2 linked regions of the Latilactobacillus sakei subsp. sakei DSM 20017 = JCM 1157 genome follow. Each later gene encodes a partner of the first gene's protein in a complex. Links are inferred from orthologs where the notes say so. Each region holds a gene or a part of one and is shown in the gene's direction. Other genes may lie near its edges. The genes, in order: LEUCM_RS06580 and lplA.

Region 1 (10,862 bases):
CCGCTTCTGATTTACGAGCAGCAGCAGCATTAGTGATTGCTGGTTTAGTGGCCAATGGTGAGACACTTGTCACAAACCTACAATACATGGATCGTGGTTATTATCACTTCCATCAAAAATTACGTGCCTTAGGCGCACATATCAGTCGTGCTGATTTTGATGAAGCCGGTCATCGTAAAACAACTCAAAAATTAGCTTAATTAGCAGTTATTAAAGAATGATATTCGTTTTTAGACGGACGTCATTCTTTTTTAGTGTTAATTTCGTAAACGAAACTTATATTTTATTGATATTAGGCTTGTGGTATAATTGACTATTGAATATGGTTTCTGGAAGGAGCAACACTAAATGGCTAAAGATATCGGAATTGATTTAGGGACAGCCAACGTCTTAATTAACGTTATGGACAAAGGCATTGTTCTTAATGAACCTTCAGTCGTTGCGATCGATACTAAAACAAAAAAAGTATTAGCAGTTGGTTCTGAAGCATACAGCATGGTCGGTCGGACACCCGGCAATATTTTGGCAGTGCGCCCACTTAAAGATGGTGTGATTGCTGATTTTGATATGACCGAAGCAATGCTTGCTTATTTCATTAATAAATTAAACGTCAAAGGTTTTCTATCAAAACCAAACATCTTAATTTGTTGTCCAACAAATATTACATCGATTGAACAAAAAGCAATTGTAGAAGCTGCAGAAAAATCTGGCGGCGGTAAAGTTTTCTTAGAATTTGAACCTAAGGTTGCGGCCGTGGGTGCTGGGATGGATATTTTCCAACCACGCGGTAACATGGTGATCGATATTGGTGGTGGGACGAGTGATATCGCCGTACTATCAATGGGTGAAGTTGTGACAAGTCGTTCATTACGGCTTGCTGGTGATCGCATGAATGCTGAAATCGCAGCATACGTTAAACGTAAACATAACTTATTAATCGGTGAACATACTGCCGAAACAATCAAGTTGAAGATTGGTAGTGTTTGGCATGCTGATGCAAGTGAACAACTAGAAGTCCGTGGCCGTGATATTGTCGGTGGTTTACCAGTGTCAATCACGATTGGTGCGGATGAAGTTGAGCTTGCCTTGCACGAAACAATGATGGCCATTGTTGCCGCTGCTAAAGAAGTGCTTGAAGTGACACCACCAGAATTAGCCGGTGATATTATTGATCGCGGGATTATGTTAACCGGTGGTGGCGCGCTATTACGCAATATTGCCAACCTCTTTTCTGAACACCTTAAGGTCCCAGTTGTCTTAGCTGAAAAGCCATTGGACGCAGTTGCCTTAGGTACGGGTGTTTTATTAGAAAATATTGCCCAAAAACGAGCACACTAAATCAGAAGTAAGGGATTGTGAATATTGTGTATCGATCAAATTTTGAAGAGCACGTCAAACCAGTTCTTAAAAAGATCTTACTAGTCATTGTTTTAATGATTTTCGCTGGGTTAATTGGTCAAATGATTGGTTTTGCAATGGGTGGTCAAAACCCATTTGCCGTCTTTTTACCAAGTACCTGGAGTCACATTATTAATTTCTTGCAGTAGGTCAGGATAAGTGGTGATTGCATGCAAAAGATATTAATTGCACTTGTGCGGTTTTACCAAACTGGTATTTCGCCATTCTTACCACCGAGCTGTCGGTATTATCCGACTTGCTCTAGTTATATGATTCAAGCCATTCAAAAACATGGCGCTATTAAGGGACTGATTATGGGAATCGGCCGTATTTTGCGGTGTCATCCGTTTGTAAAGGGTGGTTATGATCCCGTTCCGGACCACTTCACAGTGTTTCGGAATAAGTCTGTTAATGACTAATGTTACAAAATAAGGAGTTTCAAAAAATATGTCTAAAAAAGAACAACGCGTAGAAGTCACAATTGATGATATTAACCGTAACGGCCAGGCAATGACGAGTGTCAAAGTTGGCAAAAACGAAGTCGGTGTTATTATCGAAGATAGTGCTAAAAAACGGTTCGAAGCAACTGTCGAAGGTACTGGCCAAAGCATCATTACTAAAACACACGACGATGCTGTTAACGAATTACTACGGGAGTATCACTTACACCAAGGTTAATTCTTAAGAATTAATTAGCTTTAGAGTAACCCGGCAGATTTTTGGCCGGGTTATTTTATAATTAAGACAGTTTTTAGTTGAAGGAGACTTAACATGCCAAAGGAATTAGAAAAAGTCGACGATACTTCGCGTGTAGATTACGGGATTGTTTTTTCCGTCTTCATGTTAGCGTTAGTGGGTTTAATGTCGATTTATGTCGCGGTAACGCATGATACAAGTAGTGCCAGCTCAACGCGAGCTGTGCTGATGCAGGCGGCTTGGTACGTCATTGGTGGGATCGCAATTGTGGCCATCATGCAGTTTGATTCGGAACAGCTCTGGCGAGTTGCGCCGATTGCTTATGGCATTGGGATTTTCCTCTTAGTTGCCGTTTTATTCTTTTATAATAAATCGGTTGCGATTCAAACTGGTGCTAAGAGTTGGTTCGCGCTAGGGCCGATTTCGTTCCAGCCTTCCGAAGTGATGAAGCCGGCTTATATCTTAATGATGAGTCGGGTTGTCACTAAGCACAATACCGAGTATCCAGAACACACGATTAATACGGATTGGTTATTGTTAGGCCGATTATTAATTTGGACATTACCAGTTATGGTACTTTTGAAATTACAAAATGATTTTGGGACATTATTGGTGTTCGTCGCAATTTTGGGTGGCATTATCTTAGTATCTGGGATTACTTGGAAGATTTTAGCACCTGCAATGGCTATAATGGCGGCCATTGGTGGGACGGCTTTGACCTTGGCTGCAACAACCCCAGGGCGGGCGATTTTAACCCACTTAGGCTTTAAAACCTATCAATTTAACCGAATTGATGCCTGGTTACATCCGTTTGATAATACGGCCAGCACAAGTTTGCAATTATCTCAAAGTTTAAAGGCCATCGGGTCTGGTCAATTATTTGGTAAAGGCTTCAATCAAATTCAGGTTAATGTACCGGTTCGTGAATCTGATATGATTTTCTCCGTAATTGGTGAAAACTTCGGCTTCATCGGTTCTTGTTTAGTCATTTTGTTGTATTTCTTGTTGATCTACCAAATGATTCGGGTCACATTTGATACCAAAAATGAGTTTTATGCCTATGTTTCAACGGGTGTTATCATGATGATTCTTTTCCATGTTTTTGAAAATATTGGGATGAGTGTTGGTCTATTACCATTGACCGGTATTCCATTACCATTTATTTCACAAGGTGGTTCATCGCTATTGGGGAACATGATGGGGATTGGCTTTATCATGTCGATGCGGTACCATTATAAGAGTTATATGTTCAGCGAATCTGAAGATACTTTCTAGGAGTGAAAACAATTGACAATGAGTAACAATGATTATTTTTGGACAGAAGAAATCGCAGCTTCAATCAGACGAATTGGTTTGACTAAGGGTGCGCAAAATGAATTTGGGTTAATTAAATTTGTAGATGTCCCAGTTGAAGGGCAAAAGATGGCACTTGATATGCCACTTGTTGCGATTGAAGCTGAAAAAATGGTTCAAGAGTTGGATAGTCCTTTAGCGGGTGAATTAGTCAATGTCAATACTGATTTAGCCGATAATCCCGAATTATTAAATGCGGATAATGAAAAAGATGCGTGGATTGCCGATATTCGAATTTCTGATAATTAGACTTGACATCTGGCGTCTGATTAATTAAGATAAGAATTACTTAATACAAGCGATGAAAAGATGAGTAGATGATTTAGTAGCATTTTAAGAGAGTCCGGTCAGGTGCAAGCGGATAATGCGAACGATTTTCGAATATGGTCTTTGAGCAAATTCATTTGGTAAGGTTTAACTGAGCCGAATGCGGGGGTTGCCCGATATAGCGAACGAGTATCGATCCTGGTACTTTGTAAGGCGATTATTGTGAAGTAGTCGTGAAATTAAGGTGGTAACACGCAAATTGGCGTCCTTTCTCTCATTTATTTATTTGAGAGGGAGGACTTTTTTTGTACATTTTTAGTCAAAGGGAGAGAATGCAATGTTAGAACTAAAGCAAGTTGGTAAGGTTTACCAACGAGAACAACAGACATTTACAGCACTCAGCGATATTTCATTGAAAATTGAAGCGGGTGAAATTTATGGCATTATCGGTTATTCAGGCGCTGGTAAGAGTACGTTAATTCGATTATTAAACGGTTTGGAAAAACCAACTAGCGGGGATGTCTTGGTCAACGGTCAATCAATCGTTGGTTTGAGCGAACAAGCAATGCGACCAATTCGGCAAAAGATTGGCATGATTTTTCAACACTTCAATCTACTCTGGTCAAAAACAATTCTTGAAAATATCGCCTTACCGCTTAAATTAGCGGGGGTTGGCAAGAAGGAACGCTTAGCTAAGGCCAAAGAGATGTTGGCATTAGTTGAGCTAACAGACTTGGGCGCCGCTTATCCTAGCGAACTTTCAGGGGGCCAAAAGCAACGGGTCGCGATTGCCCGTGCATTAATCAGCGAACCGGCCATCTTGTTATGTGATGAAGCAACCAGTGCTTTGGATCCTAAAACAACGAATTCAATTTTAAGTCTTTTAGCTAAGATTAATCAGGAAATGGGCATCACGATTGTGCTGGTAACCCACGAAATGGATGCGGTACGCCGGATCTGCCAACGAATCGCAGTGATGGCAGCCGGTCGGGTGATTGAAGAAGGGACGACACAAGCGATTTTCGAAACGCCACAGGCAGAAGTGACGAAAGCCTTTGTTTCAGAATCATTGGTGATTACGCCTAGCGAAACAGCCGCTTCAATCGAACAGTTGTTGACGCGGGTACCAGAGGGCACGATCGTCAAGCTCCGGTTTAACGAAGAACAATCGAGTCAGCCAGTTATTGGCCAATTAATGCGCCGCTACCCAAGTGTTGAAGTCAGCGTGATTAGTGGGAGTTTACAACAAACGATTAATGGCGCCCTGGGGTATTTATACATTCAGATTCAAGCTAGTCCAGACGATTTAAAACAAGCATTATCCGACTTAAGTCAACAAACTATCGAAGTAGAGGTGTTAAGACATGGCTAATATCAACGGGTTTCAATCTTATTTTCAATTTAAACAAATCGACTGGCCAACGATGTGGGAAGCGACAGGCGAAACGGTTTGGCTAACGGCGGTTAGTGTCTTGCTAGTGGCGATTCTCGGTTTCTTATTGGGATTAGTCTTATATCAAACGAATGGTAAAACGGATTTTATGAGTCGGTTGTTAAATGGGATTGTCGCTTTATTCGTCAACGTTTTCCGTTCAGTGCCGTTCATCATCTTAATCGTGCTTTTGATTCCCATGACTAAGGAATTGATGGGTACCATGATTGGTCCCAAAGCTGCAATTCCAGCATTAATCGTTTCGGCAGCACCATTTTATGCGCGGTTAGTAGAATTAGCCTTTCGTGAAGTTGATAGCGGGGTGATTGAAGCGACCCGCGCACTAGGCGCTTCAAAATGGCAAATTATCTGGCAAGTTCTTTTACCAGAAAGCATGCCCGCACTGGTTTCCGGATTAACCGTCACTGCGATTTCATTACTTGGTTACACGGCAATGGCTGGTGTGATTGGGGCCGGTGGCTTGGGGAACTTAGCCTACACTGAAGGCTTTCAAGCAAACCAAAATACAATTACGTTAGTGGCGACAATCATTATTTTAATCATCGTGTTCATTTGTCAAAAAGCCGGTGACATTATCATCGCTAAAATTGATCATCGTTAAAACAGAGGGAGAAAAGTAGATGCAAAAAAGATATTTAAGCGTACTCGCTGGGCTTTTAATTGTTGGCTTACTGTTAACTGGCTGTCGCGCTAAAAAAGCAGATCCCAATACGATTGTGATTGGCGCATCAACCATTCCGCATGCCGCCATTTTAAGACACATTAAACCCGAATTAAAAAAAGAAGGCATCACATTGGATGTCAAAGCGTTCAGTGATTATGTATTACCTAATAAGGCTTTAGCAAGCGGTGAATTGACCGCCAACTATTACCAACACATTCCGTTTATGAAAAAGGCTAACCACGATAATGGTTATCACTTAGTGAGTGCCGGTGGGATTCATCTGGAACCACTAGGTCTTTATAGTAAGCGAGTTAAAAAATTGAGTGCCGTCAAAACCGGCGCTACCGTTCTAGTTTCAAATAGTCAAACTGACTGGGGCCGGGTCCTCTCGATTCTAAAAGCAGGCGGCTTGATCACCTTGAAACCAGGGGTCAAAGTTGAAAATGCAACCTTTAATGATATCGCCAAAAATCCGAAGAAGCTCAAATTTAAGTACACATTTGAACCGAAATTGATGCCTGAATTGTTGAAAAATGATGAAGGTACACTGGTTGCCATCAATTCAAACTATGCGGTTCAAGCCGGCTTCACACCGGAAAAAGATGCAGTGGCAATCGAAAGCCTCTCATCACCATACGTGAACGTCGTCGCTGTTAATAAAGGCGACGAAAACAAACCCGCAATCAAGAAGTTAATCAAAGCACTCAAATCAAAATCAACCCAAGCCTGGATTAAAAAGCAATGGCACGGGGCGGTATTACCCGTTAAATAATGAAGGAAAAGTCTTATCGAAGGATAGGGCTTTTTTATTAACATATTTTTGGGAGATAGATAAGAATTGATTCTTTTTTACAATCATTCTTCTATTGAAAAGCGTTCTCATTTAGCTTAGAATTAAGTCAGCAACAACGTGCTATAATGCGATTTTTGGAGGGTCAGTAATGTCTAAATTAGAAATTATCGATTTACACGTCGGAATTGACGGTAAAGAAATTTTAAAAGGTGTTAACTTAGAAATGAATACGGGTGAGATTCACGCCATCATGGGACCAAATGGGACCGGGAAATCAACCCTTTCAGAAACCATCATGGGTAATCCTAAATATGAAGTGCTTCAAGGTGAAATTAAATTAGACGGTCAAAATATTCTTGAAATGCCAGTTGATGAACGAGCACGCGCTGGCTTATTCTTAGCGATGCAATATCCATCTGAAATTCAAGGTGTTACGAACGCTGAATTTATGCGAGCTGCTATCAATGCGCGCCGGGCTGAAGATGATCAAATCTCGATCATGGCCTTCTTGAAAAAATTAGATCAACGCATGGCTGTCTTAGATATGACAGAAGAAATGTCTGAACGTTACTTAAACGAAGGCTTTTCTGGTGGTGAAAAGAAACGGAATGAAATTCTACAATTAATGATGATTGAACCTAAATTTGCTATTTTAGATGAAATTGATTCTGGTTTAGATATCGATGCCCTTCAAGTTGTTTCTAAAGGGGTCAATGAAATGCGCGGCGATAACTTCGGTTCATTGATTATCACGCATTATCAACGTTTATTGAACTACATTGTGCCTGATTTCGTGCACATCATGATGGGCGGTAAAATCGTGACGACTGGTGATGCATCATTGGCCAAACGTCTAGAAGACGAAGGTTACGCCGGTATTCGTGATGAATTAGGGTTAGACATTAAATTAACTGACGATGAAAGTAAATAGGGGGCGGCTTTGATGAAAAAGAAATTAGCCATCACACCTGAACAAGTTGCGGCTTTTTCAATTGTCCATCAAGAACCAGATTGGTTTGCAGCCTTACGCCAAACAGCCTTAGGCCAAATTGAAAAGCTCGACTTACCTATTTTCGAAAAGATTAATTACAAACATTGGCCAATTATGGCTGCGAATGCGCCAACTTTGACAACTTCTGTGACTGATACATTACCAGAAATGGTCGCTGATTTAACGGCGGATCAACCTTATGTGATTCAAGTTGGGCAAACGATTGCTAAATTAAATCTGCCTAGTGAATTGGCAGAACAAGGGGTCATCTTTACCGATATCTTCACTGCTTTACAAGACTATCCTGAATTAGTTCATGAATACTATATGCAAGTGACGGTTAAACCGGACGAGGATCGTTTGACAGCCTTTCACACAGCCTTGATGAACAGTGGGATGTTCTTGTACGTACCGAAAAATGTGGTGATTAAACAACCGATTACGGCTTATTATGTACAAGATAGCACGCAAGCCACTGATTTTATCCATCACGTTTTAATTGTGGCGGAACAAAATAGTGAGTTTAGCTATCTAGAAAACCTACAAACAATGGGTGATCACAAGAACCTAGCTAATATGGTGGTTGAAGTGATTGCCAAGGATAATAGTCACGTGCATTTCTCAGCTGTTGATGCGTTTGGTAAGTCTGTCACGACTTATCTGAATCGTCGGGGGCACTTAATGCGTGATGCCCGGATTGATTGGGCATTGGGCTTCATGAATGACGGCAATATCATTGGCGACTTTGATTCTGATTTGGTCGGCGATGGTTCGCATGCTGAAACGAAAGTGGTCGCCATTTCAACTGGGAAACAAATTCAAGGAATCGATACGCGGGTGACGAATATTGGCCCTCGTTCAATCGGCCATATCTTGCAACATGGCGTTATTTTAGAAGATGCGACCCTAACTTTTAACGGGATTGGGCACATCATCAAAGGTGCTAAAGGTGCCGATGCACAACAAGAAAACCGGGTCTTGATGTTATCACGGACGGCCCGTGGGGATGCCAATCCGCTATTATTAATCGATGAAAATGACGTTCAAGCCGGTCATGCTGCCAGTGTTGGCCGTGTTAATGAACAACAAATGTACTATCTCATGAGTCGGGGCTTGTCTAAAGAAGTCGCACAACGCTTAGTTATTCGTGGGTTCTTAGGCGCCGTCCTGACTGAAATTCCGGACAAAAATGTTCGTCAACAATTAACGGACACAATCGAGAGGAAGTTAATCGATGGGCAAAAGTCTGAACACTAGTCGGCAAGATTTTCCTATTTTAGAACAATTGGTTAATGACGAATCCTTGGTTTATTTGGATAACGCAGCGACAACGCAAAAGCCACAAGCGGTGATTGACCAAATAGTGAATTACTATCAACATGATAATGCCAATGTTCACCGGGGCGTGCATACGTTGGCGGAACGGGCGACTGCTCAATACGAAGCTGCTAGAGTTAAAGTCCAACAATTTATCAATGCCGCTTCTTCAGCGGAAGTTGTCTTCACAAAAGGGACCACGCAGAGTTTAAACTGGATCGCCGGCAGTTTTGGACCAACAGTTGTCCAAGCTGGCGATGAAATCGTCATCAGCTATATGGAACACCACAGCAACCTAGTCCCTTGGCAACAACTTGCTAAAAAGACGGGCGCCAAACTACGCTACATCGATCTATTACCAGATGGTCAGTTAGATTTAGACGTCGCCAAGCAGGTTATTGGTCCACGGACTAAAATCGTCAGTTTAGCGCATGCTTCTAACGTTTTAGGTGTTGTCAATCCGGTGAAGACGATTGCGGCACTAGTCCACGCACAAGGTGGTTATATGGTGGTTGATGGCGCACAAGCTGTCCCGCATATGCCAGTTAATGTGCAGGCGCTCGATGCAGATTTTTATGCTTTTTCAGGGCATAAAATGTTGGGGCCAACAGGAATTGGTGTCTTGTATGGTAAGCAGGCTTTGCTTGAGCAGTTATCACCCGTTGAATATGGTGGTGAGATGATCGATTTTGTTGGCTTACAAGAATCGACCTTCAAAGAACTGCCTTGGCGCTTAGAAGGTGGAACCCCCAATATTGCTGGCGCGATTGGATTAGGAGCTGCGATTGATTATCTGAATCAGATTGGGATGACCAACATCCAGGCACATGAGCAGGCTTTAGTCGCCGAGGCATTACCGGCCTTACAAGCGATTGACGGGTTGACGATTTATGGCCCGCAAGAAGCTAGTCAGCGAACCGGTGTGATTGCTTTTAACCTCGACAATCTCCATCCGCACGATTTAGCAACAGCCCTCGATATGGAAGGGGTCGCTGTTCGCGCGGGGCATCATTGCGCACAACCACTGATGCAGTGGCTAAACGTTGCGGCAACGGCTCGCGCGAGTTTCTACCTCTACAATACGTCAGAAGACGTACAAGCCTTAGTGGCCGCGATTCAAGCAGCAAAGGAGTTTTTCCAAAATGGCACTCTCTAAATTAGATAACTTATATCGACAGGTCATCTTAGACCATTCGCAACATCCGCACCATCATGGTCATTTAGACACTGTCGATCATGAAATTGAATTACGTAACCCAACTTGTGGCGATGTGTTGCAGTTGGAGATTGCGCTTGAAGATAACCGGATTAGCCAGATTGCTTTTTCAGGGGAAGGCTGCACAATCAGCCAAGCCTCTGCCAGCATGATGACCGATGCGGTCTTGCATAAGACACCTACTGAAGCTGAAGTAATGATCGAACGCTTTTCGGACATGGTGATTGGTGATCGCGATGAAGATTGGACAATTCTAGAAGATGCGGCCATCTTGCAGGGCGTTCAACAATTTCCAGCGCGGATTAAATGTGCCACGCTTGCTTGGAAGGCGCTCCACAAAGCGCTCAATAGCGATACCAACACAGCGACAACGGGTCAAATTGTGAACCATGCAGAAACGGAGGGAACAGATTAATGACAGAAGAGACGACGATGCCCCAATTTGAGAACTATGATTACGGCTTTAGCGATGATGTTGAACCCGTCTTTTCAACCGGCCGGGGCTTAACTGAAGATGTTGTGCGCGCAATTTCGCACGAGAAAAAAGAACCCCAATGGATGTTAGACTTCCGTTTAAAATCATTCCATGCTTACGAAAAAATGCCAATGCCCGATTTTGGCCCAGATTTATCCGGTCTTGATTTAGAGCATATGTTGTATTACCAAAAGGCAACTGATAAACAATACCGCGATTGGGAAGATGTCCCTGATAAA
Region 2 (10,956 bases), 190 kb from region 1 along the record:
GCTGATGGTAGTTACTTTGATCAATACCTGAATACTGAATGGGCGCCTAAGACGGCTAAAGTCAAAGGACTATTCGACGGTGTCTTTATCCCGACTCAAGCAGACTGGGCCGCTTTGAAAGAAGCGATTATGCAAGATGGGTTATATCACCAAAACAGACTCGCTGTTGCGCCTAATGGCTCAATTTCATATATTAACGATACTTCAGCTAGTCTCCAACCAATCGTTAATCGCGTTGAAGATCGCCAAGAAAAGAAAATTGGGACAATTTACTATCCAGCACCAGGCCTATCAAATGAAACGATGCCTTTTTATGAATCAGCCTATGACATCGATATGCGTAAAGTAATCGACATCTACGCTGCTGCACAAAAACACGTTGATCAAGGGATGAGTATGACGCTCTTCATGCGTTCAACAATTCCGGCTGGCTTATATGACTGGAAAGACGGTCGCACAGATAAGATGACGACCCGTGATCTTAACATTCTCAGAAACTACGCGCATCATAAAGGCATTAAATCAATCTACTACATCCGCACATATACGGACGACGAAAACGAAGTCGGCGCAAACGCATGTGAAAGCTGCGTAATCTAGAGTGCGTTTGTAGCGCTTAACTTCTGAGTATAGCCTAGTCTGGTGAATGACCAACTTGTTGGTCATTTGACAGACGTAGCTAACCGGAAGAAGCTACCAATTAAACCCCAGCCGTTCCTCAGCTGGTCTACATACCTCAAAGGAGTTCATAGACGATGACAGAAAATTATCATGCAATTAATTGGAATCAAGTTGAAGATCAAATCGATAAAGCGACTTGGGAAAAGCTAACCGAACAATTTTGGTTAGATACACGCATCCCCCTTTCAAATGATTTAGATGACTGGCGGAGTTTACCAGACAATGAAAAATGGATTGTGGGTCATGTTTTTGGCGGCTTAACGTTACTTGATACGTTGCAATCACAAGATGGTATGGCGAGCTTAAAAGCCAATATCAGAACACCGCATGAAGAAGCTGTTTTGAATAACATCCAATTTATGGAATCAGTGCATGCTAAGAGTTATTCATCAATCTTTTCAACGTTAAATACGCCTAATGAAATTGATGAAATTTTTGACTGGACAAATACTAACGAATACCTGCAATACAAAGCCAATAAGATTAACAGTATCTATCAGAATGGCTCACCGCTCCAACAAAAGATTGCCAGTGTTTTCTTAGAAACATTCCTCTTCTATTCTGGTTTCTACACGCCACTCTATTACTTAGGGAACAACAAATTGGCTAACGTTGCTGAAATCATTAAATTAATTATCCGTGATGAATCTGTTCATGGCACTTACATCGGTTATAAATTCCAACTCGGCTTTAACGAATTAGCAAAAGCTGAACAAGAAGAACTTCAAAACTGGATGTACGATTTACTTTACGATCTTTATGCCAATGAAGAAAAATACACTCATGAAGTTTACGATGGCACTGGCTGGACGGAAGAAGTCTTAACTTACCTCCGTTATAACGCCAATAAGGCCCTAATGAACTTAGGACAAGGCGCCCTCTTCCCAGATACAGCCGAAGATGTGAACCCAGTTGTCTTAAACGGGATGTCAACATCAACAGCGAACCATGATTTCTTCTCACAAGTTGGGAATGGTTACCGTCTGGGTAACGTTGAAGCAATGAACGACAGTGATTATGACTTCGATTAATAGTATATCCAACTAAAAAAGCGAGCTTCACTAAGAAATTAGTGAGTCTCGCTTTTTTGATTGCCATTTATTTTTTGAATTGATTTAAGTACCGACTAGCCAATAACTTATGGAATTTAACGCCCAATGTGGGATTAGACGCGTCGATATCAGCGTACATCGCTGTTGTGATTTTTGTCAGTAACGGTACGAGTTGATCTAGTTCTGCTTCAGAAAGTGCGTTCACAAATGGTGGCACTTCTCGACTAGCGGATTCGATTTCCTGGCGACCAGCAGCGGTCAGATTTACTAAATTAACCCGCCGATCACTCGGTAACTTGGTCAAAGTGACCAATTCACGTTTAACAAGTTTCGCAACAAATTCACTGGTAGATTGTGGTGACATGCCTAAACGCGTGGCGAGTTCTCGTTGAGATAAGTGATCTTCATCAGCTAGTGCCAATAAGATTTTCCCCTGACCTTCGACAATCAGATGGGGCCGCGCTTGTTTGACGATATCATCATAGATTTTACTGAGTTGTTCATATTCGGCTAATTTACCAGCAACTAATTCTGCTTTGACGCTGTTTGTCATGTGTCATCTTCTCCTTTGTCTTTCATCCAGTATACACCATTCTAAAATTTGAAAATAGCAATCCTTGACATTTTAGTAAGGGGGCCTTACTATGTTATTTAATCAGGTGACCTGATTAAATATGAGGAGGCGCTAATATGCGTGAGGATAATGTCATTGAAGTCAGAAATGTTCAAAAAAAATTTGGTCAAAAGAAAGTCGTTCAAGATATTTCTTTCAATGTAAAAAAAGGCGAAATATTTGGCCTCTTAGGCCCAAATGGCGCTGGCAAAACGACCCTTTTAAAAATGATGACGACTTTATTACGCCCTGATGAGGGGCAGATTACGCTGAATGGCTTTAATACACTAAGCCAAAGTCGCCAAGCACGCCAACAATTTAGCGTGACGAATCAAACGGCAGCGATTGATCAAGACTTAAGTGCACGTGATAATCTCCGTTTATTTGGACGGTTAAACGGACTTAGCAGTCAAGCCAGCCAGATTCGTGCAGACGAGTTACTGACGGCTTTTGATTTAACGCAATCGGCTAATCAAGCGTTGGCCACTTTTTCCGGTGGCATGCGACGCCGTTTAGACTTAGCAGTCAGTTTAGTGGGTCGTCCGAAGATTTTATTTTTGGATGAACCGACTACCGGTTTAGATCCTAGAACAAGAATTCAAATGTGGCAAGTAATTCAAGCATTGGTGGCCCAAGGATCAACTGTCTTTTTAACCACCCAATATTTAGAGGAAGCAGACCAATTTGCCGATCACATTGCGCTCATTGATCACGGGCGTCTTATCGCTAATGGTACACCTAGTGAATTAAAGCAAAAATTAGGTGGCTTACAACTGTCTTTAGCCGTCACAGAGTTGGCTCAATTACCTCAAGCACGCGCGATTGTTCAGGACGTTTTAAAACAACCAATCAGCGTTAGTGAACAGACATTAGTCAGCCCACTTGGTGGCGACGCTCTTCCAGCGATAATCGTAATATTAAATCAATTACAAATTGCTAAAATTACAGTTAGTCATTTAAAACTTGAGACACCTTCGTTAGATGATGTTTTCCTAAAAATGACGGTTGGTAAAAACTAAGGAGCTCAGATAATGAATACAAATATAATAAAACGTCATACTATACGTGATATTCTCACTTTAACCCACCGTAACTTATTAAAAATGCGCCACAATCCCGATAACGTCAGTGATGTGCTCATCCAACCGATTATCTTTACCCTATTGTTTGGCTATCTATTCGGCGGCGTCATCGCCGGTAGCGTCCACGCCTACTTACCGATGCTGGTTTCTGGTATTTTAGTTCAAAGTATTTTAAATGCAGCTTCTGGTTCTGGCCAACAATTACGGGAAGATATTAATAATGGTATCTTCGACCGTTTTAAAACATTACCGATTTCACCAATAGCACCACTGGCAGGGCAATTAGTAGGTGATATTTTGCGATTAGTGCTTTCTGGCGGAATGGCGATTCTTACAGCGTTGGTAATGGGTTGGCGCCCCACCGTCAATCTGGGGGCACTGATTTGGGCATTACTACTGGCGGTCTTTATCGGCTGGTCAACTTCTTGGATTTTTGCCTTAGTGGGGTTAATGGTCAAAAATGCAGAGCTGATCAGCAGCTTATCGATGATTATTATCCTCGTGTTAACGTTCTTATCGAACGCCTTTATCCCCATCAAAACGCTGCCCCACTTTTTACAGCCAGTCGTTAGGATTAATCCGGTCAGCACAACAATTACCGCTATTCGGACGCTCTTAAATACTGGCAGTTGGAACAATACAGCGACAATGGTCCTCATCAGTGGTGCGCTGATCATTATGCTATTTATGCCACTGACAGTTATCGCGTACCAACGTCGTGACTAATATTGCTAAAATAAAAATAGCGCGCCGCACTTATAAGATAGTGGGACGCGCTATTTTTGTTTAAATTATTTGGTAGTCGATTTGATCAATCTTGATTTTGGGTAATTCATCAATGTTCTTATCCGTAATAATACTAAAAGAGATATCAGCGCGATCATTTTCAGGAAGTGTTTCGTAAATTACAGTCCCATATGCGAGTTTAAATAATTGGGCATGCTTGCCCACCTGTTTTTTGGCGATTGCAAACACATTTGGCTGGCCAAAATACGCATTTGTAACCTGCTCTTTACCGAATTTAAGATAATGTTTCATAGCAGTGGCATCTTTGATAAACCCTTTTGCAGAATTTAAGACTAAATAATCGTTGCCGACACGATAGATATAACCGGAGATTTTCTTTTGATCCGAATGAGTCGCAGTTGTTAATTTCATGGTTCCATGCTTAGGCAAACTAGTCACTTTTTTAGTCCGTATTTTGGGTGATGTGTGTGTTTCAATTGAACGATTGCAACCAACAATAAAAATTATTACGATTGATAGGCATAAAATGAGAGGGAATATTGTTTTTTTCAAAGAGCGGTCTCCAAGGATCATTAGATTTTATTTTTGACGTTTAACCATTAGTATCAGATAGGTGATGATACTTAATCCAATACCGGTTATGATTGTGCGGATCCAAATCGTGTTCGGATTAAAATAGAGGTCTTGAATTTGCATTAAGACACCACCAATAACGAAACTGATAGGAAATATCAGATCTAATTTGCTATTTTTCATGGACTTTACCTCAATCATCGAATTTGATAAATTTTGTAGCGATTATAGGACGGCTCGTTTAAATTGGCCGTGGCAACGATGTCATACAGTGTGTAGTCGCGTGGGATTCCCACTGTGACTGCCCCATAACCAAAATGCTTGTGTGGTTTAAAGTGATTATCGCCAATGAAAATGAAGCCGTCTTCGTCTAGCTTCTGATAAGCAGAATGTGCTAGTGTTTGCGTAGTGGTTTGACTCAAAAACGTTTTGAGCTTATCTTTCGTGTTCAGCTGCTCATTCGGTTGATGCACAATCACGAAGAACGTCTTATGTCGATAATACAACCAATAGGTTTGGACCGTTTTTTTGGTGTAGGTCTGTTGGTTTTGCCGGCTGATACTTTCTGATTGTGAATTGTGCCGCGAGCTTGTTGTTTTTGCTGGAGTTTGCTGACAAGCCGTTAGCATTAACAATACGATTACTAACGTGATTGGCAACAATAATGGTCTCATTTTCATATGAGTCAATCCTTCATAGATTAGTTTACCCCTCTGATTATAACAGTCAACACATTTTTAAACAGTTGCAAATTTTGAAATTTATCGAAAAACGATAAAAATTAATTGCTTATCGATATTAAAATGTTATAATCAAGCTATTAATTCATTCAATGAGGTGTTTGATATGTTAAAAAAATGGCTTTTACGTTTAGCACTTTTAGGAATCGGCGCAGTCTTCTTCCTTTTTAGCTTTTTAGTCACCGTCCAGATTGTGACGGCGTCTAAATTAGACTATCCTTTTGAAATTATCACGTTGGCCCTGGCCGCTTATAGTGTGACGATTTGTGTGTGGGTTGCTTTATATGCGCTGCATCGCATTCTCAATACGATTGAACAACACCAAGTGTTTGCGCCACAAACATTGCGTTATGTATCATCGATTAGAAATGCGGTCTTAATCGCAAGTTTTGCTAGTTTATTGTCACTTCCCTTTTTCTATCGGATTACGCAACTAGAAGATGCGCCGGGCTTGTTATTACTTGGGATTGCGTTCATCTTTATTCCGTTTGCTTTGGCCATTCTGATGCAGATTGTTGAAGACCTATTTAAGAGCGCCATTGCATTGCAGACGGAAAACGACCTCACAGTCTAAGGAGGATTTAAAATGCCAATTCGGGTTAATTTAGACGTCATTCTGGCCCAACGAAAGATGAGTGTCACTGAACTTTCACAAAAAGTTGAGATTACCATTGCCAACCTTTCAAACTTAAAGACGGAAAAGGCAAAAGCGATTCGCTTTTCGACATTAGAACGTCTTTGCCAAGCGCTTGACTGTCAGCCAGGCGACCTATTAGAATATGTAGATGATTAAGAAACCCCGGATAAATGACCATTATCCGGGGTTTTTAGTAACTTCCTTTTTGTTAGTCCCTTTTTTTGAATCTGTAGTATAATGAGAAAGTAGTGAAAATGAAAGGGGTTTTATGCTGATGTATTACGTTGTTATGAAGTCAAATGATATTCGCCGTAACCTGGCCACCGAACAATATTTAATGAATCAAAAGAACTTTGATGAACCATTATTGCTTTTCTATATTGAAAAACCATGTATTATTGTGGGTCGGAATCAAAATACGTATGAAGAAATTAATCAAAAATACGTTGAAGATAATCACATTACGGTGACCCGCCGCTTATCTGGTGGTGGTGGCATTTATCAAGATCTCGGTAACCTCTGTTTTAGCTTCGTTGTCGATGCTGATTCAGAACAATTTGGGGATTTCAAATCCTTTACGCAACCAATCGTCGATGCACTTCACGAAATGGGCGCCACATCAGCTGAAGTCTCTGGCCGTAACGATATGTTAGTCGCTGGTAAGAAATTCTCTGGCAATGCAATGTATACCAAAAATGGCAAAACGTTCTCTCACGGGACCCTTTCATGGAACGTCGATCTAGATGTCCTCACACAAGCGTTGAACGTCCCTGCTGATAAGATTGCTTCTAAAGGCATCAAGTCCATTCGCCAACGGGTAACTAATTTAAAAGACCACGTGAACCCTGAATATCAAAATATGTCGACTGAAGAATTTAGAGATGTCTTACTCTTGAACCTTTTTAATGCCAAGAGCTTACCAGAAATTGCTGATCGTGAATATCAATTAACGGCGGCAGATGAACAAGCCATCGACAAGATTTTCAATGACCTCTATAGTAACTGGGACTGGGTTTATGGCAAGTCACCTAAATCAACAATTCAAAAGCGGAAACACTTTGATTTTGGGACGATTGATGCTCGCTTATTGATCGAAAATGGTAAGATTGCCAACGTTAAATTCTACGGCGATTTCTTTGGTTCAGGTGATGCTAATGATTTAGCAGAAAAATTAGCCGGAACGATTTATGACCGTGAACACTTAGCAGCAGCCCTCGAACCAATTGACACAACACCTTACTTTACAGGCATTCCTAAAACGGAATTAGTAGAATTATTAGCGCAATAAAAAAAGTATGCCGTAACTCGGTTAACCGGAAAGTGTTGGCTGACAGAACACGTTTAGACTATAAAAGTTCAGATAAATAAAAGAGGCTGAGACAAAATTTACTTTTGTCTTAGCCCCTTTTTCTTTTACGCGATGATTTCAGTTGTGATTTCTTCTGGGTTAAAGGCTGCCTGAAGGACGGTTTTAACGGCTTGTTCAATTGCCGCTAATTGGGCTGATGATTGTCCGAAAGCATAAACAACAAGCATCGCTTCTGTCGTTTCAGGGGCAATCATGGCGCGTGTGGAATCCGAAATTGGACTGCCAAACGCACCATGTTGATCGACTAGTGTTGGAAAGTGACTGATATTAATCGCGCCCTTACCAATTCCAGCGTACTCGGCCCCTTCTTCGGCGACTTGATAACTGATTGGGCCGTCAATTTTGGCCAAATCGTAACTGCCAATCGGTAGTTGTAGTTTCAAAGAGAGATAATTATTCACGTCAACTAACGCATTAATTTGATAAAGCCCCTGCCCTTTAACGACGCGGCGTAATAAACTATCCGAAGATGGCCGATGACGTGCTGCATCAAGACCGACTGCTTTGTACGCTTTTTTCGTCGCGATGATGTTAGGCAACTCGCGAATTTGTTCGAGTGTTAAATCGGCTTCGATCTCATTGAGTAATGGTGATAAAGTCGTGTCCCAAAATGCAGTATCTTTTTTAGAATTAGTAAATCCAAATGTTGCGGTTACCAATTGTGCTTGCTCTAAGTTTGCTTGTTTAGTGATTGTCATGTGTAAATCCTCCAATTTGTGTTAAATGCACGGAATTAGTGGACTGTTGGGACATCACATTCAAAAAGTGGGGCTAAAAACATAAGACAACCTCCCTGATTAGTAGATTAGCTATAAGTATAGCAAATCTGTGTCAAAAAATAAATATATCCATGTGTTTAGAAATGACGTTGTTTAAAGCACCAATTACCAAGCCATAGAAAGAATAGTACATAACTAAGGGTTCCAAGTAATAATTGACCTGTCGTTAGTTGTGTCAACTTGTGGTAAACGGGATAATTTGCGTATTGGAACGTCAGATTTAACATATTGAGTGGATTCCATTTGAGCCAACTACCGAATTGTGGGTGCTCATGAAGTAATATGCTTGAGAGTGACTGTCCCATGAATACGATTGTGATACTCGTCGTGATGACCACGGCGTTATTCGTCAGCAAACAGGACAGTAAGAATAAGAATCCAATCAGCATGAGCGACATCCCGAGATCAATTGTGGCGGTCATGATGGTGTTCATGAGTAAACTTTGGTGATACAGATAATGTGTTAACCAATTTGCGTGCCCCCCAATCGCCAGTGTGTTGAACAAGATTGTGAGCCCTAATGCGAATAGATGCAATGCAATATTGTAGCCAAAGAGAACAACGAATTTAGCTAAATAAATGGTCCGCCGATTTGGTGTTTTGTAAAGTAGCGTTAAGATGGTATGATGCTGAAATTCCATTGAGAAAAGCGTCGCACCAACGATAATCAACACGAGTAAAATCCACTGACTCGACCCAAAATTGGCCATCACCAACCAATAAGAATCGTCGAAGGTTATAGGCATCAGGAGCATTAAACCCACGATAATCGCAGGTGCGAACCACGTTAATTTTTTGTGCAACAGTTTGTAATATTCTTGAGATAGTGCCGCTTGCATATGAATCGCCCCTTTCTAAACTCGTTTGTGTTTGAAGCGCCAATAACCAATTGCTAGGAAAAAGCCACTATAGCCGATAATCCCCGCGAGTAGTTGCGAATTACTTAAATAAGTGTCTTTTTGATAGCTTGGATCTGGTAGTTGCGCCATCAAGTTGAGCATATTTAACGGTTGCCACTTCAGGATATTGACTAATATCGGACTACTAGAGCCGATTGTGAGACTGGCAATTCCTTGCCCGGTAAAAATTAGAATCAGACCAAGGCAAATGACTACCGTATTCACTGGGAAAAGACACGATAGTAGTAAAATAATTGTCAACAGCAAGATTCCGACTAAGCATGTGCCTGCCATCCCGACAACCAAGTGACTGAATAGCCGCTCACTTTGCCAACTCAGTTGTGAGGCAAGAGTCGTTTTTAGCAGAACTGTGAATAACAAACTAAGTGTGGTAAGCACACCAGTGTAGAGAGTGAGAATCAACAACTTAGCGAGATAAATTGACCACCGATAAGTGTGACGATACAAAAGCGTTCGGATTGTAGTGTGTTGGTCTTCCATAATCATAAAATTAGCACCGATAATAACGATGATCATCAACAACCACTGTGGTGTCTTGAATCCCGTAATGATCGCGGTGCGAGTAACGGGAACTGAAATGGCCATGATGAACATTAAGCTTAGGAGCGCTAGAATTCCCATTAGTGGCCCTTTTTGGTGGCGAAATTTATACCATTCTTGGCTTAAGCTAGTTTGCATGTTCATCGCCACCCTTTTCGTGGAGTAATTGGACAATTCGTTGTTCGAAGCTAATTTGTTCAGGAATCAATGCTTTGAATTGAATCTGCTGGTCGAAGCACAAGGTTTGCGCCGTGTAGAGCACCGTTTGAGAAATGTTTAGATAGCCAGCATCCTGCTCAAACGGAATTTGATGGTCAGTTAATAAAGTCAGAGTTTGCGCCATATCAGTGGTTTGAAGGCGATAACGTTGTGCGGTTACTTGATTAAACGTTGCGATTGGTTGGTTCAGGCGCACTTGCCCGTTATTAATGATAATCACATCGGTAACGACTTTTTCGAGTTCACTGAGAATGTGACTCGCAATTAAAAAGGCCGTTCCCTGTTGCGCATATTGTTGAATGATTTGCCGAACCAAAATGGTTGCGTCGATATCTAAGCCATTCATTGGCTCATCCAAGATGACTAATTGGGGGTGATTTAATAAAGCAAGTGCAATTCCGAGCTTTTGTTTCATCCCGAGTGAATAGCCTTTAGCTTTACGGTTGATATAAGGTGTCATTTCGAGTTGGGTGACAATCGCTTGCAGGTCCGCTTCATCTTGGGCATATAACGCGAGATTTTGATAGCCCATTAGAAACGGATAAAGTGCGGGATGTTCGATCAACGCTCCAACAGACTTTAAACCCGTATGATTGGTTTCGGTCACGGATTGATTATCAATTGTGACTGTCCCGGAAAATGGCATCAGTCCCAGAATTGTTTTCATAATGGTTGTTTTACCAGCACCATTGGGACCGATTAAGCCGACGATGGCACCGGGTTGCACTTCGAGTGAAACAGCGTTAATAATTTGGCGGTGTTTAATCCAAACATTGATATCGGTTATTTTAAGCATCAGTTTCCTCCTAATTTTAGACAAAAAAAGCCCCTAGTAATACACATCAAAATTGATTAATGATTACTAAGGGCAATTCAATAAAATTTAAAACATGGCGCGCCTAGAATTGCGTGTTGCAAAATAGATGTAGCCAAGGATGATTATCAAGGTAATCATTGTGATTAGGCTGCAATCCGCACCATATTCCCCACCTGTCATTAAACGG

What was found.
Region 2: the proteins of LEUCM_RS06580 (region 1) and lplA are in contact, whole or in part, in a crystal structure (PDB 3A7A), measured with the Escherichia coli proteins. The link is inferred for Latilactobacillus sakei subsp. sakei DSM 20017 = JCM 1157 from one-to-one orthologs.

Annotation. Positions count from the first base shown.
Region 1 is NZ_AP017929.1:1,306,212-1,317,073, forward strand. What follows is about bases 2,162-5,041. They hold LEUCM_RS06580 (glycine cleavage system H family protein), read left to right. Parts: upstream 2,162-3,387; coding sequence 3,388-3,696; downstream 3,697-5,041. Other genes in these bases: LEUCM_RS06575 (FtsW/RodA/SpoVE family cell cycle protein), read left to right, coding at 2,170-3,369; LEUCM_RS06585 (methionine ABC transporter ATP-binding protein), read left to right, coding at 4,052-5,041. In the rest of the region: LEUCM_RS06555 (rod shape-determining protein), read left to right, coding at 349-1,338; LEUCM_RS06560 (DNA-directed RNA polymerase subunit beta), read left to right, coding at 1,365-1,547; membrane protein insertion efficiency factor YidD, read left to right, coding at 1,569-1,817; LEUCM_RS06570 (DUF2969 domain-containing protein), read left to right, coding at 1,846-2,076; more of LEUCM_RS06585, read left to right, coding at 5,042-5,086; LEUCM_RS06590 (methionine ABC transporter permease), read left to right, coding at 5,079-5,768; LEUCM_RS06595 (MetQ/NlpA family ABC transporter substrate-binding protein), read left to right, coding at 5,788-6,603; Fe-S cluster assembly ATPase SufC, read left to right, coding at 6,773-7,555; Fe-S cluster assembly protein SufD, read left to right, coding at 7,568-8,872; LEUCM_RS06610 (cysteine desulfurase), read left to right, coding at 8,850-10,088; Fe-S cluster assembly sulfur transfer protein SufU, read left to right, coding at 10,075-10,563; Fe-S cluster assembly protein SufB, read left to right, coding at 10,563-10,862. UniProt on the Escherichia coli protein: The glycine cleavage system catalyzes the degradation of glycine. The H protein shuttles the methylamine group of glycine from the P protein to the T protein.
Region 2 is NZ_AP017929.1:1,495,055-1,506,010, forward strand. The notes cover bases 5,433-8,406. They hold lplA (lipoate--protein ligase), read left to right. Parts: upstream 5,433-6,399; coding sequence 6,400-7,413; downstream 7,414-8,406. Other genes in these bases: LEUCM_RS07490 (DUF2975 domain-containing protein), read left to right, coding at 5,595-6,062; LEUCM_RS07495 (helix-turn-helix domain-containing protein), read left to right, coding at 6,075-6,281; LEUCM_RS07505 (B3/B4 domain-containing protein), read right to left, coding at 7,539-8,192; LEUCM_RS07510 (ABC transporter permease), read right to left, coding at 8,351-8,406. In the rest of the region: nrdE (class 1b ribonucleoside-diphosphate reductase subunit alpha), read left to right, coding at 1-600; nrdF (class 1b ribonucleoside-diphosphate reductase subunit beta), read left to right, coding at 756-1,712; LEUCM_RS07465 (MarR family winged helix-turn-helix transcriptional regulator), read right to left, coding at 1,780-2,286; LEUCM_RS07470 (daunorubicin resistance protein DrrA family ABC transporter ATP-binding protein), read left to right, coding at 2,424-3,365; LEUCM_RS07475 (ABC transporter permease), read left to right, coding at 3,378-4,154; LEUCM_RS07480 (hypothetical protein), read right to left, coding at 4,215-4,727; LEUCM_RS07485 (hypothetical protein), read right to left, coding at 4,946-5,428; more of LEUCM_RS07510, read right to left, coding at 8,407-9,112; LEUCM_RS07515 (ABC transporter permease), read right to left, coding at 9,128-9,871; LEUCM_RS07520 (ABC transporter ATP-binding protein), read right to left, coding at 9,861-10,748; LEUCM_RS07525 (CPBP family intramembrane glutamic endopeptidase), read right to left, coding at 10,836-10,956. UniProt on the Escherichia coli protein: Catalyzes both the ATP-dependent activation of exogenously supplied lipoate to lipoyl-AMP and the transfer of the activated lipoyl onto the lipoyl domains of lipoate-dependent enzymes.